DNA from 2 places in the Effusibacillus lacus genome. Region 2 is predicted to be linked to the other one. Evidence: a T-box and tRNA genes for the amino acid it is inferred to sense, from the RefSeq annotation. Region 2 holds a T-box; the other holds one or more tRNA genes.
What was found. The T-box of region 2 lies ahead of pheS (phenylalanine--tRNA ligase subunit alpha). A T-box ahead of a tRNA ligase gene usually reads a tRNA of that ligase, here a tRNA-Phe.
Positions count from the first base shown of each region.

Region 1 (15,942 bases), on a different contig from region 2:
ATTGGCCGAAATTGACCATGGCAGTAAGCACATTGGCAGAAGCGCCGATTTTTATTGACGATACGCCAGGCATCACGGTGGCGGACATACGTTCCAAATGCCGGAGACTGCAGCAGGAACATGGGCTCGGGATGATTCTGATTGACTACCTGCAGTTGATCCAGGGAAGAGGCAAGGGAGACAACCGGCAGCAGGAGATCTCCGAAATCTCCCGGACGCTGAAGCTGATTGCCCGTGAATTGAACGTGCCGGTGATCGCCTTATCGCAGCTCAGCCGTTCGGTCGAGCAGCGCCAGGACAAACGACCGATGCTGTCCGACCTGAGGGAATCGGGCTCCATCGAACAGGATGCCGATATTGTGGCCTTTCTGTACCGGGACGATTACTACGACCCGGATTCGGAGAAAAAGAACATTATCGAGATTCTGATCGCTAAGCAGAGAAACGGCCCGACGGGCAAAGTGGAGTTGGTGTTCCTGAAGAATTTCAACAAATTCGTCTCCCTCGAGCGGGAAGCTGCTGGGGTCTGATTCTATAAGACTGGAACAGGATGCAATGCTGTTCCGGTTTTTTGTTTTGGAGTATTTCCACTGCGAATTGCAAATACGAACAAATACTATAACATTAAATTTAAACGTTCGTGTTTTGTCTTGACGATTTCGCCAGTTCCTGTTACACTCACTTAGTGGGATTAGGTGCATGGTCACACTTGGTCTCGGGGAATGTATTCATATGGAGGTGTTGCCGTATGGCAACCTTAGTGGTTGTAGGTACCCAGTGGGGCGATGAAGGAAAAGGCAAAATTACCGACTTTTTGGCGGAAAAGGCGGGAGTGGTTGCCCGTTACCAAGGGGGAAACAACGCCGGTCATACCATCTCGATTCAGGGCAAGGAATTTAAGCTTCACCTCATTCCATCCGGTATTTTTTATCCTGAAAAAATCTGCGTGATCGGCAACGGCATGGTCGTCAATCCGAAAGCGCTGGTGGATGAACTTACATATTTGAAGAACAACGGGGTGTCTGCGGACAACCTGCGTATTTCAGATCGGGCGCATGTTGTGATGCCTTATCATATCAAACTGGACGAACTGGAAGAAGAAAGCAAAGGCAGCAACAAAATCGGCACCACCAGAAAAGGGATCGGTCCCGCATACATGGACAAAGCTGCCAGGGTGGGTATCCGCATAATTGATCTGCTGGATCCGGAAGAGTTCGCAGCCAAATTGAAGCGCAATCTGGAAGAGAAAAATCGTGTGTTCGATAAGCTTTACGGAGCGGAAGGGTTTGACTACGAAGCGGTTTACCGGGAGTACCTGGGATATGCGGAAGTGATACGCCCCTATGTGACCGACACCTCCGTTGTGTTGAACGAAGCGATTGATGCAGGCAAAGACGTGCTGTTTGAAGGTGCGCAAGCGTCGATGCTTGATATCGATCAGGGAACCTACCCTTACGTTACATCATCAAATCCGGTTGCCGGCGGCGTTTGCATCGGGGCTGGTGTTGGTCCTACCAAGATTGATAAGGTTATCGGTGTGGTAAAAGCATATAGTACCCGTGTAGGAGACGGCCCGTTCCCAACGGAACTGCTGGATGAGACCGGGCAATTCATCCGGGAGACGGGACGCGAATACGGTACCACCACCGGACGTCCGCGCCGTGTCGGATGGTTTGACTCGCTGGTTGTCCGGCACGCTCGCCGAGTTTCGGGCCTTGATGGAATGGCCATCACCCGACTGGATATCCTGACGGGACTGAAGGAACTGAAGATTTGTACCGCATACAGGCACAACGGGGAGATCCTGAAGGAGTTTCCGACAAGTCTGAAAGTGTTGGCCAAGTGTGAGCCGGTCTATGAAACGCTGCCGGGATGGGACGAAGATATTACGGGAGTTCGTTCCTACGAAGATCTTCCGGCCAATACCCGTGCGTATATTGAAAAAATAGCCGAAGTGACCGGTGTTCCGTTGGCGATTTTCTCGATTGGTCCCAACCGGGAACAGACAGTTCCTGTAACCGATATTTACTGATCAGAACGCATACGGCACCTTCGGGTGCTGTTTTTGCAGGCTTGATTGACTGGCTTTTTGCATGGCTATTCCTCCAGAATTTCCTATCAAAAAATCATAGAAAAAGGGTTGCTTTTAAAAGTTGCTTCGTGTTATGATTTTTCTTGTCGCCGCGATGACGGCGGTTCTGATGCGAGAGAGCGGCGAGTTTGAGAGCCATTAGCTCAGTCGGTAGAGCACCTGACTTTTAATCAGGGTGTCGATGGTTCGAGTCCATCATGGCTCACCAGTTTCCTGGCCCCATGGTCAAGTGGTTAAGACACCGCCCTTTCACGGCGGTAACAGGGGTTCGAATCCCCTTGGGGTCACCAGATTATATTTCGAGGGTTCCCATAAAGTACCCGGAATACGCTACAACGTTTCGCGTCACTTTATGGGGTGTTTTGGAGCTGTGGTGTAGTGGCCTAACATGCCCGCCTGTCACGCGGGAGACCGCGGGTTCGAATCCCGTCAGCTCCGCCACTTTGAAATTCCGTCAGGGATTCGAGAAACCTGGGTTCGTCGGAGCTGCGCTTCGGGAGCGACACATCGCAGCCGGCAGCTTGACTGCCGCATACCGTCAGCTCCGCCAAATGAGAAAAGGTACCCTTCATGGGTACCTTTTCTCATTTGGTTTACTGACAGATGAAAACACGCATGAGATAATTTGTTGTAATACGTCCGGGTTCGTCTGAGCAGTAATAGGCTGGAATTCAGTCTTATTTTTATGGAATCAAAGGTACTCCAGAAATAGGACTGGTTTTCAGTCCTAAATGTCATTTCTTACTTGTACACCTCGAAAATCCCTTGAATAAGCCTGAAAATCAGTTCTGTTCTTGACATGACACCCCAAAAATTAAAAATAAGCCTGAAATCAGACTTCACAGCAGGTACATTATGTAAAAAAATCCAGACATGGAGAAATCCCACTGATCTTTGGGAACCGCCGATGACTACCTGAACGAGGCGACGGAATGAACGAGTCATCGAACCAGTCGCATCCGGAGGGGATTCAAACACATCAGTCGAAATATATATAGATAGAATACAGAAAAAGGGAGGCACCGTATGAATCTTGTGGAAATGCTGCATGAGGCAGTCAGAGCCAATCCAAGCAAGGAATGTCTCCGAAACAAGCAAGATGGACAATGGCACTCCATTACCTATGCCGAATTTTGGAATGAGATTCAATACTTCGCGATCGGACTAAAATCGCTTGGGGTCAAAGAGGGCGATAAAGTGGGTCTTCTCTCCAACAATTGCCCGCAATGGGCCATCAGTGACTATGCTGTTCTGTCATTGGGTGCGGTGGTGACTCCCATCTACCCGACACTGCCTTCACCTCAGGTTGAGTTTATTCTGCGAAATGCCGACGTGGAATATTTAATAGTGCAGGACCAGACACAACTTGGCAAAATTCTTCAAATCTGGCCCGATAAACTGAAATGCGCAATTCTTATTCAACCGGAAACAGACTGTGCAGATGAGTGTGCCGACCGCATCTTACCCTTCAAGGACGTGCTGAAGCTTGGCATGAAGCAGGAGGGCACTCTGGGCCGACCTGATTATGCCGCCATCCCGGAAAGCCAGTTGGCGACAATCGTACACACCTCAGGCACTTCCGGAACTCCCAAGGGCGTCATGCTTTCCCACTCCAACATCACTTCCAACATCCGCGCCAGCTTGTCCTGCTTACCCATTCATCCGACTGATATCGCTTTGTCCTATCTTCCTTTATCCCACATTTTCGAACGAACCGTCGGCCAGTACGCCATCTTATCATCGGGGGCAACCATTGCCTATGCCGAAAGCATCGAAACCATTCAAGTCAATCTGCAGGAGATACGTCCCACTGTATTCTGCACCGTCCCCAGATTACTGGAAAAAGTCTATGCCCGTATCCACGGAAGAGTGGAACAATCCCCGAAGCTGATAAGGAAGGTACTGGAACGGGGTCTGGCCAATGAAACACGCTCAGGGTTGGCCTATCGAATCGTGGACCGGCTCATTTATGAAAAAGTAAGACAAGGCTTGGGCGGAAATCTCCGATTCATCGTGTCAGGCGGTGCCGGGTTGGCGGCCGACATCTCCGAATTCTTCGGGAAGGCGGGCATTGATTGTTATGAAGGGTATGGAATGACGGAGGCATCCCCCGTTATATGCACGAACCCGTTTGGCAAGCTGCGTAGAGGAACGGTAGGAGTCCCCATTCCCGGAGTGGAAATCAAATTGGCGGAAGATGGGGAACTGTTGGTGAGAGGACCAAACGTCATGATGGGCTATTACAAGAATCCGGAAGAAACCGCCAAGACGATTACCCCGGACGGTTGGCTGCAAACGGGAGACATCGCCGAAATCGACAATGGGTACGTAAAGATTGTGGATCGCAAAAAAAACATCATCGTTCTGGCCACCGGAAAAAATGTGGCTCCATGGCCGGTGGAAAACTCCATATCCCTTAGCCCTTACATCTCACAGACCGTTTTGATCGGAGATAAAAGACAATATGTCACCTGCTTGATCGTTCCCGACTTTCTCGCCTTAAAATCCGTCGCGGATGAACTGCAACTGGGAGACGATCAAGGCAAATGGGTAAGCCATCCGAAGATCCGGGAGCTGCTTCGCCAGGAAGTGATTAAGTATTCGGAGCCGTTTGCTGACTTCGAGAAACCCAAACGGGCGGTCATTCTGTCGAACGAGTTGACACTGGAGGGGGAGGAACTGACTCCCACGATGAAGGTTCGCAACAAGACGGTTCTGCAAAAATATGGCCATCTGATCGAAGAAATGTACAACGGAACCAACTATGTCCCCATCCAGGACGGACAGGGACACACACATCCCAGCCATGACACCGGCCATCTGCAAATCTAAGCTCGTACAACACACCAGCCCCGCAAGGGGTTGGTGTGTCTGCCATAATGTACAAGCCAAAAACGATTGACATTGATGCGCTTGTCAAGTATAGTAAATAGCGTTGTGGCTCGGTAGCTCAGTCGGTAGAGCAGAGGACTGAAAATCCTCGTGTCGGCGGTTCGATTCCGTCCCGAGCCACCATTTCATTTGGGACAATACACATAAGTCAAAGAAGCGAGCCGATTCGGCTCGCTTCTTTTTTTCCTATGTATGGCCGCCATGGGAGCGGATTACCTGAACTGCCTGCTCCACCTTGTCTTTGGGAACGACGGCCGTAAGCAGAATGTCCTCCCCGGATACGTCATCCGCTGTAGTGGCGTATCCGCTGGCAGAAGGATCCGCCGCCATCAGTACCCCGGCATCCCGGCTGGAAATGGCATCCATCCCTAAAGTCAGCTCCCCAAGAGACGGAATGTTTCCGGTTATGGGGTTCCTGAGATTTTGCGTCGGCTGCCCGGGGTACGGGGATACACGATCAATTTGCACGGTGTTGATCCCCATTTTCTTCAATTCGTTGGATGCTTTCTGTGCAACATCGGGATCGGCAAAGGAGGCCAGGATTGCCTGTTCCTTCTTGGGGTCAAACTCATCCGAGCGATCCTGCAGCGTCTGACTTATGGTTTGCTGCACTTCGTCCTGCGGCATCTGGTTATTCCGTCCGTCAGTACTTTGCATTCGTAAGGTTTGCACCTGACCCTGCTGCTGTTCGTTATTGTTGTTGGTCTTTTTCATATCGGTCATTGCCTTTGTTCCTCCTTCCCCAAGTCAAAGTGGGCTTCGAGTGTATCCGCCAAGTGTTGACCTCTTGCTTCCGCTTCATCCGGCTCGATGCTGCGCGGCAGGCGATCCTTATATTTGAGCAGTTCCAGACGCTGCTTCTCAAATACCGCTTGCACATCAGGTTCGTGTTCCATATCGGTATCACCTCGTTTGTCTATCCCATGCATGCCAGACCAGGTGTCGTGGCTAAGAAAAGCCAATTTTTCCCCTCTATTAGTGTTGCCAGACAGCGACTTCCTATGCTGAAGCGGAGAACTTGTAGATGAACCTTTCCATTTGTGTCCTTGAAATGCCAAAGTTTTCTGGATGAAGGAATTTTGGACCCGCAATGGAAGTACATAAGAGGGTAGGAATGCCAAGAAAGGGTGACAAGTGTGAATCACAAAATTCTGGTGGTGGAAGACGAACTGCCGATTGCTGATATATTGAAGTTTACTTTGGAAAAAGAGGGCTACGAGGTATGTCTTGCCAATGACGGAGAAGAAGCGGTAGAACTGGCCAACGCCGAGAAACCGGACCTGATTTTGCTGGACGTGATGCTGCCCAAGAAAGATGGTTTTCAGATCTGCCAGGAGATCCGTTCCTTTCTGGATGTGCCGATCATCTTCCTGACAGCGCGGGATTCAGAGATTGACAAAGTACTCGGTCTGGAGATAGGGGCGGACGATTATGTCACGAAGCCCTTCTCTTCCAGGGAACTCGTGGCCCGTGTGAAAGCCAACCTGCGCCGGCAATATGCAGAACCCATTGCCTTCACCAAGCCTCGCTATACTATTGGGGAATTGGTGATCGACACCTCCACCTATCAGGTGTACAAGAAAGAAGAACTTGTAGACCTGACCCACAGGGAGTTTGAACTGCTGGCCTACCTGGCCCGTTTCCCGGGGAAAGTGATGACCCGGGAACATTTGCTGCATGAAGTGTGGGGATTTGATTACCTGGGCGATATCCGGACAGTGGATGTGACCATCCGGCGATTGCGGGAAAAAATCGAGACGGACCCCAGCAATCCCGAGTACATTCTAACCCGCCGCGGGGTCGGATATTGTATGAGGAGGTAGATCGCTTGTTCCGAAGCATTCGCGGGAAACTGGTGTTGATCTACTTGCTGTTGATCCTGTTTGCGATGCAATTGATCGGGGTATATTTCATCCGGTCGGTGAACTCCTATTTCCTTGGAAATTTTTCGACAACCATCAACACACAGGCCCGATTCCTGTCTGCACAGCTGCAGCGTTATATGGAGAAAGACATGACTCCGGAGACGATAAAAGATATTGACAACCTGATCACTTCCTTTGCCTCGGAATCGGAGGTCTATGTCCTGAACAAAAACGGAACGATTCTGGCCACTTCCGGTGACAAGTCAACCATTGGTCAAAAACGTTTGCGGACAGAAGTGACCCGGGCTCTGCTGGGCAGCAAGGACGAAGTGATTCGGGAAGATGCGCAATCAGGCCAACGGTACACGTTTCTGGCCATCCCGATCAAGAACGAAACGGAAGTGATCGGAGCCGTCTACATGGTGGCTCCCATGAGCAAAATCTATAAGACCATCAAGGAACTCAACATGATGTTTTACACCGGTCTTCTGATTGCTCTTGTGTTAACCGCCATCCTGGGGGTCGCATTGGCCCGCACCATCACAAACCCTATCGTGGAGATCACGAAGAAAGCAAAAGCGATGGCAAGGGGAGACTTCAATCAGGTGGTGCAGGTACGAAACGATGATGAGATCGGGCAATTGGGGGAGACGTTCAACTACCTGGTGTACCGGTTAAAAGGGGCGCTTGATGAGAACGAACAGGAACGGGAGAAACTGGAGGCGATCCTGACGCACCTGAGTGATGGGGTGATTGCAGTGGATTCCTCCAATCAAATCGTCCTGATCAATCCGGCTGCCAAGCAACTGCTCGGATGCGAGGACGATCCGGTAGGTCTTCCGATTACCCAATTGTTAATGATGGAAGAAGATCCGAATACCCCCCTGCCGCTAATGGCCGGACGGGAGATGCACTTTCGCGGACCCAAAGGAAGCATTCTCCAGGCGTATGCGTCCCCTATCCGGGGAGAGAAAGGAACTACCCGCTTTGTCATTGTGATCCGGGACATCACAGAGAAAGAACGGGAAGAACAGGCACGCCGCGATTTTGTTGCCAATGTGTCCCACGAGATCCGGACACCGCTTACCACCATCAAAAGTTACCTGGAAGCTCTTAACGATGGAGCTGCCGAGGAACCTGTCCTGCGGACAAGGTTCCTGCAGGTGATTCAAAACGAGACGGAGCGAATGGTGCGCATGGTCACCGAATTGTTGCAGCTGTCCCGGCTGGATGCGGGCAAGATGCAGTGGACGTTTCAAAATATCAATCTGGTACAGATCCTTGATGATGTGGCCGACCGGTTTGCGTTTCAATGTCGCCAGCAGGAGATTTCCATGTTTGTGGAGGCACCCTCCACACTTCCCTTGGTGGCGGCAGATCCGGACAAATTGGACCAGGTGCTTGACAACCTGGTGACAAACGCGATCAAACACACACCTGCTCAAGGCATTATCCGGCTGGTCGCAACTGCCAAACAGGAGCTGATCGAAGTAAAGGTAATAGATTCCGGCATTGGAATCCCCGCAAAGGATCTCCCCCGGATCTTTGAGCGTTTCTATCGGGTCGACAAAGCCCGTTCGAGAAAATTGGGCGGTACCGGTTTGGGACTCTCCATTGCCAAACAGATCATAGAGGCTCACGGCGGAAGCATCTGGATCGAAAGTGTGGTCGACAAGGGAACAACTGTTACCTTTACCCTTCCCCGTGTGAAGGAGGGGGCCGCTTAAGATGCACAAACGTATGGAATCTTTCAAAACCGGTTTGCTTGCTTTTCTTGTAACACTGTCAATCGTGTTGTCGGTTGGCCTATGGAACAATACGCCTGTGTTTGAATCCCTTGATCAGGGAGGTTTTCTTCCCAATCCTGCATTTGGCATTGGCAGAAGTGCGGAAGAAATGCTCCTTCCGGTCCGGATTCAGGCTCGTCTTGAGGACAAGACCTACCGGATTGCAGGCCCCTTTACCGATCTCTATGAAAAGGCATGGAACGAACTGCGGATGTCAGCCGTACGGGAAATGGAAGCGGTCGTCTTTCCGGAACCGATGAACCAAGGGATTCGTACGGGCCCGTATCTGGAATTTGAATTCGGGTTTGCCCTGAATGAAGAGCAAGTCTCGCAAATTCTGAAACTGTTGGAAACCAACCGCATCCAGATGAAAGTGACATCCATTACGGTCTATCGGGACACAGCCGGGGTTGGCTATATCGTCTTTATGAACGATTCACAGCCCCTGTTTCGCGGAAAACTGGGGAGCCAGACCCGACTGTTCGACCAACTGGCCCAATGGGGCAGTCTGCCGAAATATGTGGAGCAGCCTGGCAACCCAAAATCGTTTCTTGTCTTAAATGAGAAAACCAAGATTCCGGTGATCAGAGGCGAATGGGCAACACTTCCGGCGGATTCCCTGGGGCGGACCTTCTTTGTCGATCCCACTCTTACCCGGAGAATCCAGGAGCGGGACGGGTCGCTGATTGTCACGGACGGAAACCGGACGGTCCAAATCACCTCCAGGACCATCCGGTACACCAATACGCTGCCCTTTGACAAACAATCGAAAACAGCCAACATGGACAATTCCTTTCAACGGGCGGTAGCGTTCATAAACGAGCACGGTGGCATGCAGGGCGATTATATCGGCCGTCTGCATGCCAGTTGGGGCGAGGACAGCCGGCAATATCTGTTCACCGAGTATCGAAACGGAATACCGGTGCTTCCCCGCGATACGGGAATTCAAGTGGATCTAAAGGGCAATGAGGTCATGGAAATGCAGCGCAACATTCGGTACATCGGGGCGGAAACAAAGGAAGAGACCGTGGAGATCTTGCCTCCTCCCGCTGCAGCAAGGGAAGGTGCCATTGACATCTTCCTGGCATATGCAGTCCAGGAAGAGGGGAGACAGGTCCGGCTGCAACCCGTATGGGTGGTGCAGCACGAGAAGCTTCCGATAAGGCTGCTGGATGCCCGGACCGGCAAGAACTGGCAGGAAAGGGGAGAGTGAGCAGGTGGACTGGAGCCGTGCGAAGACTTATCTCATCTTGACATTTCTGCTTCTGGATCTCGTCCTGGGGTATCAGTACTGGAAAATGAGGACCGAGCAGGCAAGCTATGTTCAGTCCTTTGCCGAACAACTGGCCGAGGTCCGGGACCAACTGGCCTCCCAGAATTGGGAGCTTCGCACCGACCCTCCCAAGCAAACTCCAGAGTTGGGGTTCCTGCAGGTTCGCTATCTTGCGACTCCGGAGAAAGAGTGGGAAAAGCGTATCGGGGAAGTGGACACTCTTCAGTATAAAGGTCCGGGGCGAGTAAGCGTTGGAGTGTCGAGTCTGAATCTGACTGTCCCAATGGAAGAGGAGAAGGGGGGCGACAAATTGCTTTCCCAGCTTGCTGCCAAGATCTGGCCGAAGGAAGTTTACCAATATGACCGGAAAATCCAGGACGGAAAAGGTTCCGGGTCCCTCCTCTATCTTCAGGTCCATAACGGATACCCGTTTTTCTCCGCCCCATTGGAAGTGATTGTACAGAACGGCAAAGTGATGCGCTATCATCAGGTGGCATTGGACGTAACAGGCGAAGGCGGCAGCAAAAAACAGGTGATATCGGCCATTCACGCTCTGCGATCCCTGTCCGAGAAGATGGACAAATCGGAGAAGAGAACCGATAATAGGGTCATACATGAGATCCGTCTGGGATATTACAGCCGGCCGTTCAACGCGGACGAGTGGTACCTGATTCCCATGTGGCGGATTCTCAGCGATCGGGAAGTTTTCTATGTGAATGCTTTTACCGGTGAAGTGGAACTGGCGAGATGAGGCAACAGGAGGACATGGAATGCTGCGGTTTAGTGTGCTTGCAAGCGGAAGTTCAGGGAATGCGGTGTATGTGGAAACGGAGAACACCCGGATCTTGATTGACGCGGGGGTTGCTTGCAAGCAGATTGAAGCGGCCATGAACGAGATCTCGGTATCCTTGTCGGAACTGGATGCGATTCTCATAACTCACGAACACTCGGACCATATTAAAGGGGTGGGCGTGGTCGCACGCAAAGTGGCTGGCGAACGGCGAAAGCAAGGGTATGAACAGTTGGAAGTGCCGATTTATGCCACCGAAGGATCGTGGCAGGATCTGCACGGGCTGTTGAAAGACTATCCGGATCAGCAGCGGAAGGTCATATCCGTGGGGGACAAGCTGGAGTTTGACGATCTGTTGATTGAACCTTTCCCCCTGTCCCACGACGCGAGAGAACCCGTCGGATTCGTCTTCTACCACGGGTCCAACAAACTGACCCTGGCAACCGACCTCGGGTATATGAGCTCCCGTGTGAAAGAGACGATTGCGGATTCGGATGCCTACATACTTGAGAGCAATCACGACATCAACATGCTTCGTGTCGGTCCCTATCCCTGGTATCTGAAAAAGAGGATTCTCAGCGACAAGGGGCACCTGTCCAACGAGGCAGCGGGTGAGGCGTTGATCGACATTATGAGCGGATATACACAGGATGTGCTCCTGGCGCATCTGTCGCAGGAGAACAACTACCCGGATCTGGCGGAAATGACGGTTCAAGGAATCCTGGATGCGGCTTGCAAGCAAGTGCAACTGCACCGCACTCACCCCAATAAGCCGACGGCTCTCTTTGAGATCAAACCCCGATAAGCGCATAGCGGAACTGCGGAACTGGGTCTGACTTGCCTGGCGCAATAGTTGCTCTTAGTGCTGGGGCAGGGTCAGTTTCTCGGAGATGGAGTTTTCCAACTCCGCGTCAAGGACCTGGGCTTTGTGGATGACATCGTGCCGGCTGATGAGCTCTTTTTCCACCAGCAGATCAATGAGCGCCGTCAGAATCAGCGTATTCTTGTAGTCCACCTTTTTCAGATCGGCGATCTGTGCAAGAAAGTCGACCTCAGATGGGAGTCGGCTTTTTTTCATAGGGTTTCACTCCTGTACAAAGGGTTAAGAATAGTATGACCGTCCTTAAGCGGCGAAAAACACCTTGTATGGGAAAAGTCGCCGTTTCTGAACAATTGATGGAAATGGCTTTCGAGTCCTTGAGAAATAAATCGAAAGCCCGGTATAATGATACTGTGCCGTGGTGAATACTACGGCATCAGATTTCCTGATGGGGAGGTTCTGTATGGGATTCTATGACGATTTTGATGCCAAGCCCCGGAAGCGGTCCGGAAGCTGGCTGGCATCTGTTATAATTGCCGCTTTGGTGGGGTCAGGCAGCACCCTGCTGATGGTTCCGGCCATGATCAAAGCGAACGTGATCAAATTGCCGGAAGCCAGCCAAGTGGTTTCTTCCAACGGAAAGCTGCCGTCACAAACGGTGGCCTACAACGTGGAAACGGGTATCGTAAGCGCGGTGAATCGGGTGAAACCGGCGGTAGTAACTGTTGTCAACATCCAGAAAGTAGGAGGGTACTTCAACCGGGGCCTCAAACAGGAAGCGGGCAAAGGATCCGGTGTGATCATCGATAACCAAGGGCACATTGTGACCAACAACCATGTGGTGGATGGCGCCTCCGATGTGGAGATTATCGTCAATGACGAGCATATCAAGGCGAAAGTGTTGGGAACGGATGAACTGACCGACCTGGCGGTTCTGCAGGTTCCCACAGACAAGATCAAAGAGATCAAACCGGTGGAATTGGGCAGTTCGGAAGCGCTGCAAACCGGGGAACCGGCAATTGCCATCGGGAACCCGCTGGGTGAGTTTGAGCAAACCGTAACGGTGGGTGTCATCTCTGCCAAAAAGCGAATGATGGAGATCTACGGCCAGAATGGACGTGTGGTCCATGAACAGCCGGTTCTGCAAACGGACGCAGCCATCAATCCGGGGAACTCCGGCGGTGCGCTGATCAACATTAAAGGGCAGTTGATCGGGATCAACTCCGCCAAGATTGCGGAACGGGGCATTGAAGGGCTCGGATTCGCCATCCCGATCGATGAAGCCAAACCGATTATCGAGCAGTTGATGTCCAAGGGCAAGGTGATTCGCCCGGCACTTGGAGTTGGCGTGGAATGGGATGTCAAAGACATTCCGGAGAACTACAAATCCGGCCTTCCCATTAACTACGGGGTTGTCGTCAGCAATGTCACGCCCGGAAGCCCCGCTGACAAAGCAGGCCTTAAGGCAGGCGACGTGATTTTCAAGATCGACAATACGCAGATTCATACCTTCCTCGACTTACGCAAATATCTATTTTCGAAAAAACCGGGTGACACCGTCCAAGTCACCTTCTACAGAGAGAACAAAGAGAATACGGTTTCGGTAACATTGATGGAACTGAAGTAAAAAGACAGGAAACGGAGCAGGCCCATGTCAGTGACATGGGCCTTAGATTGTTGAATTGCCCCCGTCCCCAACGCGCGTTGGTTTGTAGGGCTTATGTATCGGTTTTTGAATTCAAACGGAAAATCCGTTGGTTTCTTATGCTATCGGACTTTAATGTTGCGCCGTCTTTTGTGCTTCCGAAATGCCCGATCCCATAAGGACTTTGGGCAAGTATGCGCTGTTCTTCGATTCGGTCCAAGGCTCCCTTAAGAGAAGCCATGTCCTGCTTCAGGCTATCAAAGTCTTGCTGGAGAACTTCGATATCCCGCTTGATTTCTGCTGCTGTGACCAGAAGGATTCCCACAGTACCGAGCAATTCCGCAATTCTTTTTTCCTGGTGCATGGGCATCACCTCTTTTGCGGTTCTTGCGTTCAAGTTAAATAAGGTAAACTTCCCCCTAAAGTATACCGCAACACTACAGGTTTGTCGCTTTAAAAAAACCTGTAAGGCTAATGATATAATATCTGGGGTACGGAGGTGCGACCCATGATTACAGCATGCAAGGAACATGTGGAGTTTGCAATTGATGAATTCGTCGATACCTATGAAGAAGCGCCGGAATTGCGATTGATCGAAGAAACAACAGTGTTTGAGGAACCTCGCTCCAAGTGCAAATTCTGTGGGGAACCGGCTGCATATCTGCTTACCCGGGCGGACTTCGACGTATGAACATTACGGTAGTTGCTGTAGGAAAGATGAAAGAAAAGTATTGGGTACAAGCGGCGGCCGAATATGAAAAGCGGCTTGGCGCCTATGCCAAAGTGAAGATGGTGGAGGTGCCGGACGAGCCGACTCCGGACAACGCCTCCCCCGCCCAGGAAGAAGCCATCAAAGCAAAGGAAGCCGCCCGCATCCTGGCCCAGATCAAGGAGCGGGACTATGTCGTGGCCTTGGCGATAGAAGGACAAGTTTTCTCCTCGGAAGCCTGGGCGGAACAAATGGAACGGATCACCGGCCAAGGCTTCAGCTCGTTGGTATTTGTCATCGGCGGGTCCCTGGGGCTGCATTCCTCTGTTTTGCAGAGATCCCACCTAAAGCTGTCCTTCTCCAAGTTCACCTTCCCGCACCAGATGATGCGGGTGATTTTGCTGGAGCAGGTTTATCGGGCGATGAGGATTATTCGCGGGGAACCTTACCACAAGTAACGGCGAATTTTTGACTTTACACGTTTGCCGGGGGCGGAAACTCGCCCCCATGGGGGAGGGTGGGGGTGAGGCCACACTGGGCAAAGATCACTTGGCAGGTGTTTTCATGCGGGCTGTTAAGCCAGCGAAGGCTTGTTACGCTTACGAGCATTTTGCTAAAAGTAGAACGGATCCCACATAAGGGAGTGAGAACTTTGGAGATACAAGAAGCAGTTGAATTATTTAGAGAAAATATTGATGAAAATAACAATACATGGGCACCATTCACCGTTTTATCTTATGTTTACTCAATATTGTGCAGGACATCATGCACTCCTTGTCGAAATCAAAAGGCATGGCCAATACAGTGATCGAGAAATCAGTGATCGAAATCTCAAACTCAATTGAAGAACTGCCGAGTCGTTGTCTCTCGCTAGAACAGAAGATAGCTGAGCTCTCTACCAAAGTGAAATGGTACGAAGTGCAGTTCCGCCTTGCCCAGCACAAGCGGTTCGGAGCCTCAAGCGAGAAACGTCCCTGACCAGCTGTTGATAATTAACGAGGTAGAGATTGCAGTGAACCCTTTAGCTGAGGAACCGACGTTCGAAACAGTGAAAGTCATCCCGTCCGAAGTCGTGAAGGTGGAACAAGTTCCTTATGTTTATAACTGCCGCCCATGTGATTGGGAAAGTATTGAGACGTCGATCATCACGAACCCAATGCTCAAACCGGCGCTGCCGGGCAGATTGACTTCTTCCTCCATGCAAGCAAACATAATGAACCAGACTTACGTTCATACGAATATCATATAATAACAGAACGAGGAAAGGAGGTTAAACGTGAACGCTACGATGATGAAACGGCTGTTTCGCGCAATATCTTCCGGAAATCATGAGGACTTGCGAAAGATTGCATCTCAAATTGTCCAGGATGAAGAAAAGAAGGGTCATTTGTCGCTTGCTAAGGAGCTAAAGACGACTTTGGCCGGTTTTTCGGACACTCAATCGGCAGCTGTGCTTGAATTCAAGCCGAACGTATTAAGTGTACTTCCAAGGAACAAGAAAAATGACTCTCCTCTTGTTACCTATTTGGGACCTGAGCAATTGAAGCATGAGATGATTTTGCCCCCTTCAGTAGAGGAAAGATTTGAACGGATCGAAAAGGAATATGCTGCTCGGGAACGCCTGGCTCTGTATGGACTGAAACCAAGAAGTAAAATATTGCTCTATGGTCCTCCGGGTTGCGGGAAAACATTGGGGGCGCAAAGGCTTGCTTGGAGTAATGGTCTTCCGTTAATGAAAGTTCGTTTCGATGCGATGGTGTCCTCGTTACTTGGTGAGACCGCATCGAATATGCGGGAGATATTTAATTCGGCTGCACAGAGCCCCTGTGTATTGTTTTTCGACGAATGTGACGCGATCGCGAAATCCCGTTCTGCTGGGCAAGAAGTTGGCGAAATAAAACGGGTTGTCAATAGCTTTCTCCAATTCCTGGATGAATATGACGTTCCTGGCTTGCTTGTAGCAGCGACGAATTTAACTAATCAACTGGATCCGGCCGTTTGGCGCAGGTTTGATGATGTTTTTGAGATACCTAAACCAGGAGCTGAGGAGATCAAACAGATAGTTCAAA
Region 1 is NZ_BDUF01000014.1:67,301-83,242, reverse strand. It holds gene dnaB (replicative DNA helicase) at 1-530, shown strand, start outside; gene EFBL_RS03750 (adenylosuccinate synthase) at 749-2,032, shown strand; tRNA gene EFBL_RS03745 (tRNA-Lys) at 2,225-2,300, shown strand; tRNA gene EFBL_RS03740 (tRNA-Glu) at 2,308-2,382, shown strand; tRNA gene EFBL_RS03735 (tRNA-Asp) at 2,457-2,533, shown strand; gene EFBL_RS03730 (AMP-dependent synthetase/ligase) at 3,119-4,924, shown strand; tRNA gene EFBL_RS03725 (tRNA-Phe) at 5,032-5,107, shown strand; gene EFBL_RS03720 (hypothetical protein) at 5,171-5,707, opposite strand; gene EFBL_RS20445 (hypothetical protein) at 5,704-5,880, opposite strand; gene yycF (response regulator YycF) at 6,121-6,807, shown strand; gene EFBL_RS03710 (ATP-binding protein) at 6,813-8,576, shown strand; gene yycH (two-component system activity regulator YycH) at 8,578-9,849, shown strand; gene yycI (two-component system regulatory protein YycI) at 9,854-10,660, shown strand; gene EFBL_RS03695 (MBL fold metallo-hydrolase) at 10,680-11,504, shown strand; gene EFBL_RS03690 (hypothetical protein) at 11,559-11,777, opposite strand; gene EFBL_RS03685 (S1C family serine protease) at 11,983-13,146, shown strand; gene EFBL_RS03680 (hypothetical protein) at 13,238-13,528, opposite strand; gene EFBL_RS03675 (CxxH/CxxC protein) at 13,673-13,855, shown strand; gene rlmH (23S rRNA (pseudouridine(1915)-N(3))-methyltransferase RlmH) at 13,852-14,331, shown strand; gene EFBL_RS03660 (hypothetical protein) at 14,886-15,122, shown strand; gene EFBL_RS03655 (AAA family ATPase) at 15,150-15,942, shown strand, end outside.
Region 1: it encodes a tRNA-Phe, which carries the amino acid that the T-box ahead of pheS (phenylalanine--tRNA ligase subunit alpha) is inferred to sense. The anticodon was not compared.

Region 2 (15,942 bases):
GTAGGTCATCACTTCGGACAATCCCATTCCAGTCAAGAGTTCCCGAACGGTCCGGCGCAATCTTTGTTTGTCGGTCAGGCCCCCTTGGGACAACACCCCCTGCGGCATGGTGGTGCCAATCTTGTCATACCCGTGCAGCCTTGCCACTTCTTCAATCAAGTCGATTTCCCGTGTAATGTCAGGTCTCCGGGAGGGGACAACCACTTCCAAATTGTCCTCATCCTTCCTCGATGATGCAAACCCCAACCTTGCAAGGAGATCCTCGATTGTTGCGATCTCAAGATCTGATCCAATCACCTGGTTGGTTCGACTCACGCGAAGTCCAATTGTCTGCTCGTGAACCGGATGGGAAACCACTGCTGAAGGTGCTCCCACAATCTGACCGCCTCCCAGTTCGGCAATCAAACTCGCAGCTCTAAGCAGCGCGTCCTGCATGATGGCAGGATCTATTCCCTTCTCAAAACGCAATTGCGCTTCTGAACGGAGCCCCAGTTTTTTACCCGTTTGACGGATGGTGCCAGGATCAAAATAGGCCGATTCAAGCACAATGTCTGTCGTCGAGTCACGCACCTCCGAGTTTTCTCCGCCCATGACTCCGGCAAGTCCCACAGCCCGTTTCGGATCTGCGATCACGAGCATCGACGAATCCAGTTTCCGTTCCTGACCGTCCAGGGTTACCAGCAATTCATTGTCTTCCGCCTGCCTCACCACAATCGTTGACTCGGTGATTTCGGACAGGTCAAATGCATGCAGCGGCTGGCCGTACTCAAACATCACATAATTGGTCACATCCACAATATTGTTGATTGGACGGACTCCCACAGCCAGCAAGCGCATCCGCATCCACAAAGGGGATTGTTTCACCTGAATTCCTTTGACGACTTGGGCCGAGTATTGAATACAGTTGGCCGATTCGATGCGAACCTTGACAGGTGATTCGCCATTACCCGCATTAGGTGTGCGAACGGCTTCCTCAAACCTGGGTTTCTTGCCGAGCAGCGCAGCCACTTCGTAGGCCACGCCCCGATAGCTCAAACAATCTGCCCGGTTCGGAGTCAGTTCCAGTTCCATTACCACATCATCAAGACCCAGTACATTCAGGATGGACTCCCCGACAGGAGCATCTTCAGGAAGGATATAGAGGCCTTCCGTCTGCTCTTTCGGCAGCAATCGGGTATCCATCCCCAATTCGCTTGCGGAACATAGCATCCCTTGGGACTCCACATCACGCAATTTGGCCCGTTTGATTTTGACCCCGCCCGGCAGTTCGGCTCCTACGACCGCACAGGGAACTTTCTGGCCGGGTTTTACGTTGGGTGCCCCGCATACAATCTGCAGCTTATCCGGCCCGCCCGCATCCACAGTGCAGACCCGCAAACGGTCCGCGTTTGGATGCGGTTCCGTGTGCAGCACATGACCGACTACTACATCCTTGATTCCCTTGTTTAAAGGCTCAATCACCTCAACGGGGATTCCGTGGTTGGTCAGGAGTTCCCCCAATTGTTCAGGGGTCATGTCAGGACCCAGGTCTATATATTCTTTCAGCCAATTATAAGATATTTTCATGATCGTCCCTCCTACCCGCGATTCGCGAATTGCTTCAGGAAGCGAGTGTCATTCACATAGAAGTGACGGATGTCGTCCACGCCGTACTTCAGCATGGCAATCCGCTCAATTCCCATACCGAATGCGAATCCGGTGTATTCCTCCGAGTCGTAACCCGCCATTTCAAGCACCCTGGGATGCACCATGCCGGCTCCCAGAATCTCGATCCATCCGGTATGTTTGCAGAGTCGGCATCCGTCCCCGTGGCACACATAGCAACTTACGTCCACTTCAGTGCTTGGTTCGGTGAACGGGAAGTAACTGGGGCGCAGACGAATCTGCTGTTCCGGTCCAAACATGCGGCGGGCAAATGTCAGCAGGATCCCTTTCAGATCGCTCATCCGGATATTGCGGTCCACCACCAGTCCTTCAATCTGGGTGAATGCATGGGAATGGGTCGCATCATCGTCATCCCTCCTGTATACCCGGCCAGGGGCAATAATTCGAACCGGAACGGCCCCTTTCTTCGCCTCAAGGGTGCGAACTTGGATGCCCGAGGTATGGGTTCTCATCAACAGTTCGTCGGTAATGTAAAATGTGTCCTGCATATCACGGGCAGAGTGATTTTTTGGCATATTTAACGCTTCGAAATTGTAATAGTCCGTTTCCACTTCAGGACCTTCCGCGATTTCAAATCCCAGGCCGAGGAAAATGTCCTCAATTTGTTGGATGACCCGGGTCAAGGGATGAAGTGTACCCACTGGCACCGTTCTCCCAGGCAAGGTCACGTCGATCGACTCCGATTGCAATTTCTGCTCCAATGCTTCCCTCTTGAATTGCCGCTCCTTGGCTTCATAAGCCCGCTCCAGCGCCCCTCTCACTTCATTCACCAGTTGACCGATAACCGGGCGCTCTTCTGGGGTCAATTGGCCCATTCCCCGCATAATGGAAGTGAATTCACTCTTCTTGCCCAAGTACTGCACTTTCCATTCGTTCAATTCATTCTGGTCGGAACACTTGGCCAACTCGGCCAGTGCCTTGTCTTTAAGCTCTTGCAGTTGTTCTCTCATGTCGATCCTCCTCGGTATTGCACTTAACAAGTGTTACATTCAACCAAGGGCTCCCACCGCCCGGAACTGCAACCGCCATCGGTGTCGTTATTTCATCACTCCGGGGGATCTGGACCCGCATTGAGGCACTAGGTGCCGTTATTCCTCCATTCCAGGTGGTCTGGCTCCGAATAGCGGCGCTCTGTGCCGTTATTCCTCCATTCCAGGTGATCTGACTCCGAATAGCGGTACTCTGTGCCGTTGAGTCAGCAGGTAGTTCACAATAGCGGCACTGGGGGCCGTTAAGTCAGCAGGTGGTTCACAATAGCGGCACTGGGGGCCGTTAAGTCAGCAGGTGGTTCACAATAACGGTACTCCGTGCCGTTATTTCCTCATCCCAAGCAGATTAACGAATTAACTCACCTGAATGCTGCCGTTGTTTAGACCCACACAAGGAAAAAAGATATTCCTTTCATTACCATAAAAAACAAAAAAACCCCTCGTCCGAAAGGGACGAAAGGTTCGATTCCAATCCGCGGTACCACCCTGATTAAGCAGACTGCCAGCACAAAATGCCTCTGCTTCGCTTCCTTCGGATAACGGGAATTCCCGGCCCGCCCTACAGGTGACGACTTTCACCGCAACATTTGGATGGCTAGGTTTAAGTGGCAACGTTCAGGCGGCAGCTACGGAGTGAACTTCCGGACAGTGTTCCTTAAAGATGCTTTCAGTCTACGGCATCTTCTCCCTGAAAGGCCCTGCTGTTCGTACTCTCTCCTGCATCGCTGTTCACAGTCATAAGTTTGCTACTTAGTATAGTACAGTCCGGCATGGAACGCAAGCCTCGGTAACTTGTTTGGTAACGTGTTGATAAGTGGCGTGTTTGATTGGGCATGTTTGACAAGTGGCCTGTTCAAGGGCTTGTCTCCCGCTTTCCCGTTGACTCCACAAATTTTGCGTGAAAAAAAATTTCCACACCAGCCACGATGAATCCTGTGATAATTGCAAAAGTCCAGGTGACACGCAAACCCGGAAACAGAAAATTGGCCAGATACACAACCAACGTCGCCATTGCAAAATCGGATGAGATGGCCACGATCTGATTGGTCATCCGGGGGAGAAACAGATCGGCCACGTATCCGACAATGGTTATGACTGTCCCCAACAACACGGCTTGCAGCAAGTTCATGACTCCAAACAAGGGAAAAAACAGACCCACAAACAATACAGCTGCAACCGTTCCGAGCCATTTTACGAGAAATGAGCCGATATGGCCGTACCGCACGGAATCATGCACCTCCTATGCGGTAGCTTGCCCGAATTACCTGGTATTAACCCAGATTCCAAAAGCAAAAGTCAGCAAGAAAGCCACGACAAATGTGATGACTACGAAAGATTTCGGGAACACTCGCGGCAGCAGAAGTATGTTTCGGATGTCGATGATCTGTCCGATTACCAGGAACCCCAGGAGCCCCCCATTTGTTGTGAGGCCCGCCAGGGAGCGGGCGACAAACCCATCGGCTGTAGAACACAATGACAACAGGGTGGCAAGACCCATCATAGCTAATACCGACCCTACCGGATGTTCTCCTATAGGTGAAAGTACTGCAGCAGGAACATAGGTCTGCAGGATCGCCGCAACGAAAGCGCTGATGACAACAAAACCCATTATCTCAAAAAACTCCGTCACCGTATGATTCGTAACCAAACCAAACACTTTCCGGAACGAACGATGGGTTCGGATCTCTATGGCTGCGGCCGTTTCTGTCAAGGGCAAAGTGACAGGGGATTCCTTGGAAACGTCTTCCGATTCCTTCCTTCGACGTTCCATCATCAGCAGCATCCAGCCAATGACTACTGCGATCCCAAACGTCGCCCCGGAACGGGCCCACATCATCGAGGCAGTCATGCCAAAGGCAACGTACGTGGACAGCATCGTAATCGGATTCAGCACGGGGGCCGCCAATGTAAACGACATGGCAACTGAGGCGGGAACCCCTTTTCGCATCAAGCTCCGGACTACCGGAACAGCCCCACAATCGCACACAGGTACAAACATTCCCAGAAACGTCGATGCAACCACTGCCAACGGCTTGTTTTTCGGGAGAAACCGCAGCATTTTTTCTTCGGTCACAAACTCATGAATCAGGGAAGAGAGAATCACACCCAGCAGAATGAACGGCAACGATTCAAGGACTATGGACAGAAAAATCGTTTGTGCTGACTGCCACATAATCAGTTGCCTCCCGCCGGGTTAAACCCAAATGGGTAAATGTACGGATCCTTGGGTTCTTCTATGATTTTGATTTCATGCGCCACCAGTACGGGCTTCTCTTCATACCCGTAGTACCAGCTGACCGGCACTTCTTCATCAATCTCTGGCGCTTTGCGGGTGGACAGGGTCGCATCAACCTCTACCCATGTGTCGTTCGGATATTTGCCAGCGTCCTGTGCTTCCACAGTCAATCCGACAGCCAGGACATCCGCGGCGCAATGAACCATCACATAGCGCACCAGAATCATCCGGTTTTCCGGCCAGCCGACAGGATGGTAAACAAACCCTATGTATCGGTATCTTTGATTAAAGTAATGCTCCGGGGCAATCAAGATGTTGTTCATCACTTCATACATGGTGACTTCCGAACCTGGTTCCGGCTTTGGCGGAAGCGGCATCCCCTCCACTTTGACTCTTGGCACAGAGGCCAGATCCACTGTTTTCACATTGGCCGGTTTGGGATTCATACCGCTGTTTAGCATAGCCGTTCCAAGGGATTGGGTGGGAACGGCAAGTCCAAGGATCACAGGCAGCAGCAGCACTCCCCACAGAATCCCGGGTTTGTCCTGATGATCATGGCCGTGACTGTGATTAGGATCATGCTCACACGAACAGTCATGATCTTTCGTTTTGACGTTCATCCAAACGTATATCGCCATAATGATCAGAACACCTGTTGAAATTTGAAGCAGCAAAGTAATGTGAGGAGCCACCAGTTTGCGGATCTCCCCCGTCCATAACAATTTCAACAACAGGACAACAAAAACGGTCAAGATCATGGCTTGCAGGAATCGCCCAATATTCAGGTTCAATCGATCCATTAGACACAAATCTCCTTGCAAACGTCTTCCCTTTAAACTTCAACAACCAGCCTAACAATCCTTTCTGCTAAAGAAAAGAAAAAACGCCTGAGGAAATCGTATCCACAGGCGAAGCAGTTATTGTTTGGTCAACCTTTGCCTCAGAGCTTCGTACAAAATCACACTGGATGCCACGGCCGCATTGAGGGACTCGGCTTTCCCCGGCATCGGCAGGGAAATCCACATGTCAATCATATGTCGAATTTCCTCGGAAATACCGTGCGCTTCAGAACCGATCACGATTGCGGCCGAACCTGACAGGTCGCTGGCGAAATGAGGGGATACTGCGTCGGTCGAAGTGCCTGTGACAGTCACCCTGTGTTGTTTCAATATGGGCAAAATGTCTGTCAACCGAACTTCCATAACAGGCAGATGGAACAGAGACCCCATGGTGGCGCGAACCACTTTCGGGTTATACAGATCCACGCTGCCTTCGCCGACGAACACACCATCTGCCCCCACAGCATCAGCGGAGCGGATCATTGTGCCAAGGTTTCCAGGGTCTTGGATATTGTCCAGCACCAGATACAGAGGTGTCTCCCGTCTGGAAATCAGCCCTTCCGGGTCATGGTGGAACTGATGTCCCACCGCAATCACCCCCTGGGGAGATTTGGTGTCTGACAGATGGTCAATGACCGCCTGTGTCACATGTATCAGTTCAATATTCAAGGAGTTCGCCAAATTCACAATCCGGTCCAACCGTCCTGTGGGCAGAAGCTCCTCCAGAACCAAAACGGTTTCCAGCGGGGCATCCGATTCCAGTGCATCTTCCACAAGCCGGATCCCTTCAATCAAAAATCGACCCGTCCTGTCCCGGAACTTCTTCTGATTCAGCGAAGCCCATTCCTTAACCCGATCGTTGCGGGTGGAGGTGATACGATCCAACTCCATCAACCTTTCCCTATGTAATGGCAGTCCATTTTTTATGCTTGTTCTTCCAACTCCTGCAGGTTGTCGTTCTTGCCGACCACCACCAGTATATCCCCTTGCTTAATCCTGTCATGGGCCATTGGGGAGATATTGATCTCATCACCGGTTTTGATTGCCATCACCGTGCAGCCGAACTTCCGGCGGATATCCGATTCGGCCAGAGTCTTCCCGACCATTTTTTCGTTGGCTACAATTTCAACCATGCTGTACTCCGGTGACAGTTCGATATAGTCCAGAATGTTGGGGGAGATCAGGTTATGGGCCACCCGGACTCCCATGTCTCGCTCCGGATATACCACTTTGTCAGCGCCGATTTTATGCAGAACCTTGCCGTGCAGTTCGTTTTGAGCTTTGACTACAATCTGTTTCACGCCCTGCTCTTTCAAGATCAGGGTGGTGAGGATCGATGCCTGAATATCCGCGCCGATTGCCACCACTACGACGTCAAAATTACGGATTCCCAGAGCCTTCAGCACATTCTCATCCGTTGAATCAGCAGTCACTGCGTGTGTTACAAAATCCACCGCATCCTGGACCCGGTCTTCATCCGAATCGATTCCCAACACCTCATATCCCATTTCATAAAGTGTTTTGGCAACACTGGTTCCAAACCGGCCCATGCCGATAATGGCGTATTGTTTCATCAAAGCAACCTCCTCAACCTACAAACAATTTCTCTTCCGGGTACTTGATCATCGCTTTTTGCTGTGCGCGCAGGGTCAGGGCCAGAGCCAGCGTGACGGGTCCCACCCGTCCTGCAAACATCATCAGCATTACAATAATTCGACCAAAGGGCGTCAATTCCGGTGTCAGATTCGTCGACAACCCCACTGTTCCAAATGCCGATGTGGCTTCAAACAACAACCTGATAAACTCCTTGTCTTCCGTCAGCGTCAAGGCAAAAGTGACTGTTACAAGCAAAATTGCCGAGATGACAGCCACCGCAAACGACTTATGGACGGTTCTCGGGTCCAGACGCTTTCGAAACGCAACTGTAGATTCTTTACCGGTAAGGATTGAAATGACATAAAGCAGGATCACGATGGTAGTGACAGTTTTGATGCCCCCACCGGTTGAACCTGGTGATGCGCCAATAAACATCAACAGGATGGTCCAAAGCAAGGAAGCATCGGTCAGAGAACCGTAATCGATTGTTGCATACCCCGCAGTCCTTGCGGTTGTTGACGCAAACATGGCGGCCAGAAGCTTTTCATTCCATGCCAAAGGCCCCAGTGTTTTCGGGTTGTTCATTTCGAGCAGATAATAGCCGATGGCTCCCGCAATTAGCAAGGTCGCGGTCATGGTAAGCACCAGCTTGGTATGTAGCGACAATTTCTCCGGCCGGGGCGCTTTCCAAACATCCACCATTACGGTAAAACCCAGACCTCCTAAAATAATGAGAATCATGACCACAATATTGACTGTCGGGTCTGTAACATAACCGGTCAAGCTTCTAAAATTGCCGAACAAATCGAAGCCCGCATTGCAGAAGGAGGAGATGGCATGGAAGATTCCGTAATAGATCGCACGATCCACGGGCATGTCCATGGAAAACCGAAACGCCAGAATGGCTGCAAAAAACAGCTCAATGGCAACCGTGATCAACACGATATTTCTGGCGAGGCGAATGACACCCTCCAGGGAGTTGACATTCAAAGCTTCCTGTATGACCAGCCTCTCCCGCAGCCCGATCCGTCTGCCGGTAAAAATAATGATAAATGTGGTGACCGTCATGAACCCAAGCCCCCCGATCTGGATCAGGGACAGGATGACCAATTGGCCGAACAGATTAAATTGGGTCAAAGTATCGACCACAACTAAACCCGTTACACAGGTAGCCGAGGTGGCCGTAAACAGCGCATCCAGAAAATTCAATCCCTCGCCGCTGTTAGAGGCAAAAGGAAGGCTCAGCAGAACTCCCCCGATCAGGATTAACGTCGCAAAACCGCCTGTCAGGATACGTGCGGGAGTAAACCATTTTTCCAAAGTCGTTTTCGCCATGAGGTTCCTCCTTGGTTCAATCGGGAAGCACACCTTGTAGAATGCCCAATATGGGAAATAATGAAACTAGCATACTCTTAACCCATTGAAGAAGCGACCCCTGGATTGGCTGTTTTTTGCAAATGAAAATTGACAAAAACTCCGTTTTTGAGGGTTTACCCTTCTCTTTCTTATTTAAGCAAAATTTTCCGCAATTACACATAATAATATCCGGTGGTGTCTGGATACCACCGGAAGCTGTTAGTGGTTTGGGCCGGCAATCCTATGCATTATTGTCCCGCAGCAACTCTTCAAATTTCTTTGCAGACAAAGGTTTGCTGAAAAAATACCCTTGTATGATGTCACACTGACACGAGCTTAAAAATTCGAACTGAGCCTCATTCTCTACACCTTCCGCGACCACTTCCAATTTTAACGTGTGGGCGAGAGCGATTACCGCTGCAACAATCGCCGCGTCATCCGAATTCGTGACTACGTCCTGAACCAGTGACTGATCGATTTTAATCGTATCAATCGGGAATTTTTTCAGATACATGAGAGAAGAATATCCGGCTCCGAAGTCGTCGATTGAAATGCGAACCCCCAACATCTGCAAGTTATGAAGAGTATCGATAATCTGTTCGAGATTATGCAGGGTGATGCTTTCGGAAATCTCCAGCTCCAGACAATTGGGAGCAAGTCCCGTTTCCTGCAATGCAGACACCACTGTCGCCACCAATTCGTCCTGGCGTAATTGCCGCACCGAGAGATTTACGCAGACTCGGTCAAGGGACAAATTTGCTTCCTGCCACTCCTTCATCTGCTTACAGGCTGTACGAAGCACCCATTCCCCGATTTGGGTGATCAATCCCGTCTCTTCCGCCAATGGGATAAATTCTGCCGGGGAGACCGGTCCCAATTCGGGATGCTGCCAGCGTATCAGGGCTTCGGCACCGACAATCCGACCGTCAAACGAGCCGACCAGCGGCTGGTAGCAGACTGTCAGTTCCTCCCGATCCACCGCCCTGTGCAAGTCGGTTTCCATCGCCAGTTTTTCCACCGCTTTCGCGTTCATGTCCGGTGTGTAAAACTGGTAGTGGTTGCCCCCTCTTTCCTTGGCGCGGTACATGGCCGCATCAGCGTTTTTGATAAGAGTTTCGATATCTGTGCCGTCAACTGGGTACAGGCTGATGCCAATGCTTGTATTCACGAAAAATTCATGGCCATCCAACACAAACGGCGGGAATAGGGCGTTGATGATCTTTCTCGCCACTTTGGCGGCATCCTTTTCTTCCGCAATATCGGGTATGATAACTGTAAATTCGTCGCCCCCCAACCGGGACAGCGTGTCGCCCTCGCGCAGGCATCCGGTGAGCCGTTCGGCTACGGCCTTCAGCAAAAGATCGCCAACTGCATGACCCAACGAGTCGTTAATGACTTTGAAACGATCCAGATCCAAAAATAAGACAGCCACCATTTGCCGGTTCCGGTTTGCATGGACCAACGCCTGGCTGAGACGGTCATGAAACAGCAGGCGATTCGGCAGACCGGTCAGACTGTCGTGATATGCGTGATACTTGATTTGCTCCTCATAACGCTTGCGTTCCGTAATGTCACTGAACACGGCGGCGTAATAAAGAGTTTTGCCGGATTCGTCCTTAATGGCGGAAATGGTTACCAGTTGAAGGTAAATTTCCCCATTTTTACGACGGTTCCAGATTTCTCCGCGCCAGTGTCCGCATTCATGGATGCAGGCCCACATGTTGACATAAAATTCGGCGTCATGTTTCCCTGAGTTCAAAATCCGCGGGTTTTTTCCAATGACTTCTTCAGGGCTGTATCCCGTTACCATGGAAAAAGCCGGATTCACCAACAGGATGGTGCCTTTTGCATCCGTAACCATGACCCCTTCCAGCGTGCTTTCAAACACGTCCGCCACCAGTCGCAGATGTTCATCCGACTGCTTGCTGCGGTTTTTTTCTGCAGCTTCCCGTTGGGCCTCAATCTGCTTCTGCAATTGTTTTAATTCCGCAATCAGTTGTTCCTTGCTTTTCATTTGATCTTCCATTCGGAACCCTCCCCCCGGCGGGATTCGGAAAATCCGTTTCGATCCGACGCATCTCGAATTACTGGATTTCAAAGACTTTCGTCAGTCTCGTCAATTCAAACAGTTCTTTGACGGTGCCTGCAAGACCTTTGATCACCACGCCACCCTTGTTTTGCAGAGCTCTCTTCTGCAGAGCCACCAGTACCCCCAAACCGGAACTGTCGATATAGTCGACATCCGACATATCGATGACGAAACGCCTTAGCCCTCTTTCCACGTGTTCCAAAAGCCTTTCCCGGAGCACCGTGGCTTCCCCCACATAAATACTTCCCGTAAGGATGACAATAACCTGATCATTGGTGACTTTGATATCCTTGATCATAATCCGCTCCCCTTTCTCACCCTGTTAAAGCTTAAAAGTTTCAACGGCGGTTTTGTGTTCAGTTGCCATCGCACTCGATTCCAGGGAGGCCGCCGCAATTGTTTCCACAGCGGCAGACGTTTCTTGGGTGGATGCCGCCACTTCTTCCGAACTGGCCGCCGTAGCTTCAATATTGCTGGCGTCCCCCCCTCTTCCACCTCGATGCGGCTTTGCTGCATGGCCTGAACCGCATTCGCGGAACTTCCCAGTATTTTTTGAACAAGCCCGGTTACCTCGGACGCGTCCTGGTTGGACTGTTCGGCCAATTGGCGAACTTCGTCCGCCACCTCACTTTAGGACTTTTCAGAGGCGGCGTTCTGTGCGAAACCGCATGTGTCCCCGGCAGTTGTCGTAATTTTTTTGACAAGCAGGACCTGGTTGCCCTTCGCATTGAACCTGATTGCATCAGCGGCACATTTCATAATGAACAATCCGCGGTCCGATTCTTTCAGCAGATCGCTGTCTGACAAATAGTCTTCGAGAGCGGCTCGTCGGAAATTGTTCAATTTCAGCAGCGCTTCTTTTACTGGAAACCCCGGACCTGGATCTTTGACTCTGACAATCAGTCGTTTCCCGTGAAAAACCTCCAGCTTGAGGGTTACGGATCCCCCGTTTCCAGCGACACCATGCTTGAAAGCATTGTTCACAGCTTCGTTTACGGCAACCACTATCAAAGAATTGCCATCAGATAAAGTTTGTTTGATATACTCTCCAACGAAGGATCTGACCTGTTGAAAGCCCTCATAATCGTTGAATGTGAATGCAACGATTGACTTTTTCATTGAGTCACCACTCCCGTCAGGTGTATGACTTCCACATGTCATGCCAGTTTGATGCAGACGGCTGTTGCATCGTCACTTGCTCTTTTGGATAACTGCTCAAGCATACTGACGCTCGCTGAGAAATCCGTAAACCTTTGATCGTTTTGCACCGGCAGCAGATCGAGCAAACCGTCGCTCATGAAAAAGAAAGAATCCCCCGACCGGTATGGGAATACATGTCTCTCGTACTCCACATCCTCAAACAGGCCGACAAATGTGCCAGGCAGCTTCATCACTCTTTGGTTTTGCGAAGACAAAACCAGAAAGTGATTAATCCCTCCGGCAACGCATGTAAGCGTTTTTTGCGAAAAATCAATTTCAAAACAGATGACCGCCGCAAAAGAATCTTCCACAAAATAAGACATCGATTTCCTGTTCATCCAGGCCAGTTTTTTGTCCAGCGGCATGTTTCTCTCCGCAGCTTCGTTAAACAGCACTTTCAAGGCGGAATTTTGCAGGGCCGGCGCCAAACCGTGGCCCATCACATCGATCACGCAGCCGATCAGTACGTTTCTGTTTTTGTTCCACCTGAACTCGTACGAATCGCCGCTCAGGTAATAGGCGGGCCGGTAAATGGTCTTGAGCGTGATTCGCTCGTCCGCAATGTCCTGTGGCAAAAACTTCCTTTGAATGGTCCCTGTCAGAATCACGTCTTTTTCAAGCCGTTTCCGCTCCGTTATGTCACTGAATACTCCTATGTAGAATGTCACGTTGTCCGATGAGTCCTTAATGGCGTTTATGGTAAGGTTCTCCGCATAAATCTCACCGTTTTTGCGCCGGTTCCAGATCTCCCCCTTCCACTGGCCGGTCTCGCGGATGGAGGCCCACATGGTTTGATAGAAGGAACCCTCATGCCGGCCGGATTTCAAAAGCCTCGGAGTTTTGCCGACCACTTCTTCCGGACTGTAGCCGGTTATTATGGTAAAGGCCGGGTTGATTGACTGAATGATTCCGCGTTCGTCGGTAATCATTACTCCTTCGGTCAGATTTTCAAACATCTCTTCGGCAAGTTGCAGTTTGTCTCCCGCCAGCTTGCTCTCCGTAATGTCGCGCCAGATTGCAACAATCCCCTTGCGTCCGCCGTCAGGATGAAACACGGGCGTTTTGACCACGGAGAAAAACTGGAATGTCCCGTCCGGTTTCAAGACAACACGCTCGAAATTCCTGGTTTCGGCTGCTCTCCATGTTTGTTCGTCGGTATCCTGACAGGCAAGCAGCATCTCGTGAAAAATATTCTGCGGGTCGCAGATCTCCGAAGCCCTTTTCCCCCTGTAACCGACTTTTTCAAGCTGAAAGAAGCGCAAAGCGGCCTCATTGACCTCCAACCACCGTCCTCTTCCGTCTTTTAAAATCACCATATCCGGCAGAGCATTAACCATAATACGCAGCCGTTCCATCTCAGTCAACGCGCATTCACCCCCCGCCTCGTTCAGTCATTTGCACTCCCCCCCTTTGTTGACGCTGCCATCAGTCTTTCGAACGATGAGACCGGCACCGGTCGGCTGAACAGATACCCTTGCATTTCATCACACTTCTGTTTCAGCAGGAATGCTTGTTGAACAGGGGTTTCCACGCCTTCGGCAACGACTTTCAGATTCAGACTGTGCGCCAGTGTGATGATGGCCGTGACAATGGCTGCGTCGGATAGATTGGTGTCGATTTCTCGGACAAAAGAACGGTCAATTTTTAACGTGTCGATCGGAAACTTCTTCAGATAGCTGAGGGAAGAGTAGCCCGTTCCAAAATCGTCAATCGAAATTCGGACTCCCAGTGTTCTCAATTCATTGAGCGTGGCAATTGTCCGGTCCGCATTTTCCAAGGCGATGCTCTCGGTAATTTCCAGTTCCAGATATTCGGGATCCAGTCCCGTTTCGTGCAGCACCCGCGCCACCGTTGCCACCAAATCCGTTTGCCGGAACTGACGGGCTGACAGATTGACCGCCACCCGAAGAGGTGAAAAACCGGCTTGCTGCCAGGCTTTGTTTTGTTTGCATGCGGTGTGCAGAACCCACTCCCCAATCGGGATAATCAATCCCGTCTCCTCTGCCAGAGAAATAAATTCTGCCGGTGAAACCGTCCCCAAATCAGGGTGCTCCCATCGGATGAGGGTTTCCATGCCGACAATTTGACCTGTTTGCATATCCACCTTCGGCTGGTAATAAAGGACAAATTCCTGACGATCCAACGCTTTGCGCAAATCGGTTTCCAGCGCCAGCCGTTCGAACGCTTTCGAGTTCATCTCCGGTGTGTAAAACTGATAATGGCCGCCGCCCAGTTCCCTGGCGCGGTACAAGGCCGTATCCGCATTTTTTAACAGTTCCTCCATATCCTTTCCGTCAGCCGGATACAAACTGATCCCCATGCTCATGGAAGTGAAAATTTCCTCACTTCCACAGATTAGAGGTTCTTTAAATACCTCGGCAATGTGCCGCACCCTCCTCACCACATCTTTTTCACTCGTAATCTGCGTCAATAGCAGGGCAAATTCGTCTCCGCCCAGACGGGCGACAATGTCCCCGTCACGTACACAGCTTTTAAGCCGTTCGGCAACCCCTTGCAGCAGCCGGTCGCCGGCAGAGTGACCCAAACTCTCGTTTATGCCCTTGAAACGATCCAAATCTATAATCAGGACAGCCAGCATCTGGTTTTGCTGTTTGGCATGGTCCAGTTGGGAAGTCAGATTCTGAAAAAACGTACGGTTGGGCAGTCCGGTCAGAGTGTCATGATGGGCCTGGTACACTATCCGTTCTTCATACGATTTTCGCTCGGTAATATCCGTGAAGGTGGCGGCATAGTGCGTAATTTTGCCCATTTCATCCGACACGGCGCTGATCGTCAGCCATTCCGGATAAATCTCGCCGTTCTTGCGGCGGTTCCAAATTTCTCCTTCCCACTTTCCGGTCTCATGGATCGACGCCCACATGCTGATGTAAAATTCGGCGTCATGACGTCCGGAGTTCAGGATGCGCGGATTTTTTCCGATCACCTCTTCCGGGCTGTAGCCGGTAATTGCGGTAAACGCGGGATTTACCAGTTGAATGCTGCCGTGTATATCTGTAACCACAATACCTTCGACTGTGTTTTCAATCACCTTGGACACCAGGTGCAGTTGCTCTTCAACTCTTTTCAGCCGGGTGATGTCTAAGATAACTGCAGCGCAATGAGTAATGGATCCCGCTTCATTCCGAATCGCGCTGACGGTAACCCACGTCGGGTAGATCTCTCCATTCTTGCGGCGGTGCCAAATTTCGCCCTGCCACTTTCCGGCATCGTGAACAGTCGCCCATATGTTGGCGTAAAATCCGGCACCCTGTCGTCCGTATTTCAGGATGGGCGGTTTTTGACCGATCACTTCTTCCGCGCTATAGCCAGTAATGGCAGTAAACGCGGGATTCACAAGTTGAATTTTGCCGGTCGCATCGAGAATGACTACCCCTTCCGACGTGGTTTTGTACACCTGGATGGCGAGCCGCAACTCTTCCTCACTCAGCTTGGACTGTGGGGTTCTTCGCAAAACTTCCATAACAAACTCTCCTCATTGGCACTGAATGAACGCAAACTGTTTCTGCAATTTGTTCTTATTGTAAGTTCAGAGTACATAATGGAAAAAAATTGCGAAAATAAGGGAATTCCCCGATAAATATCGGGAAATTCCCCGATATTTGTCGAATCCCTGATTTGCCGCACTTCCTCAGGTTTGCCACCAAACCGCCAAATGTGAACAAATTGTTTTTTTATAAAAAAAACCGGTGATGTCTGACACCACCGGCAAGACAACTATCTGCGCTCATGAATCTCATTCAGAATCGTTTCCGCAAACTCTTCATACTTAAAGCTTCCTTGGTCACCGGCGCCCCGTTTGCGTACGGATACAGTTTCGTTCTCCATTTCCTGCGCCCCCACCACCAACATGTAAGGAATCTTATGCAATTGGGCGTCACGGATCTTGTACCCGATCTTTTCGTTCCGGGTATCAAGCTCCACACGAATTCGCTTGCGCTTCAGGTATTCATA
Region 2 is NZ_BDUF01000060.1:36,191-52,132, reverse strand. It holds gene pheT (phenylalanine--tRNA ligase subunit beta) at 1-1,566, opposite strand, end outside; gene pheS (phenylalanine--tRNA ligase subunit alpha) at 1,578-2,615, opposite strand; T-box leader at 3,101-3,386, opposite strand; gene EFBL_RS12110 (DUF2512 family protein) at 3,508-3,879, opposite strand; gene EFBL_RS12105 (permease) at 3,916-4,827, opposite strand; gene EFBL_RS12100 (TIGR03943 family putative permease subunit) at 4,830-5,690, opposite strand; gene EFBL_RS12095 (TrmH family RNA methyltransferase) at 5,808-6,620, opposite strand; gene EFBL_RS12090 (potassium channel family protein) at 6,653-7,303, opposite strand; gene EFBL_RS12085 (TrkH family potassium uptake protein) at 7,317-8,660, opposite strand; gene EFBL_RS12080 (putative bifunctional diguanylate cyclase/phosphodiesterase) at 8,923-10,707, opposite strand; gene EFBL_RS12075 (STAS domain-containing protein) at 10,766-11,068, opposite strand; gene EFBL_RS21895 (methyl-accepting chemotaxis protein) at 11,065-11,394, opposite strand; gene EFBL_RS12065 (ATP-binding protein) at 11,401-11,889, opposite strand; gene EFBL_RS12060 (SpoIIE family protein phosphatase) at 11,928-13,325, opposite strand; gene EFBL_RS12055 (EAL domain-containing protein) at 13,358-15,451, opposite strand; gene thrS (threonine--tRNA ligase) at 15,706-15,942, opposite strand, start outside.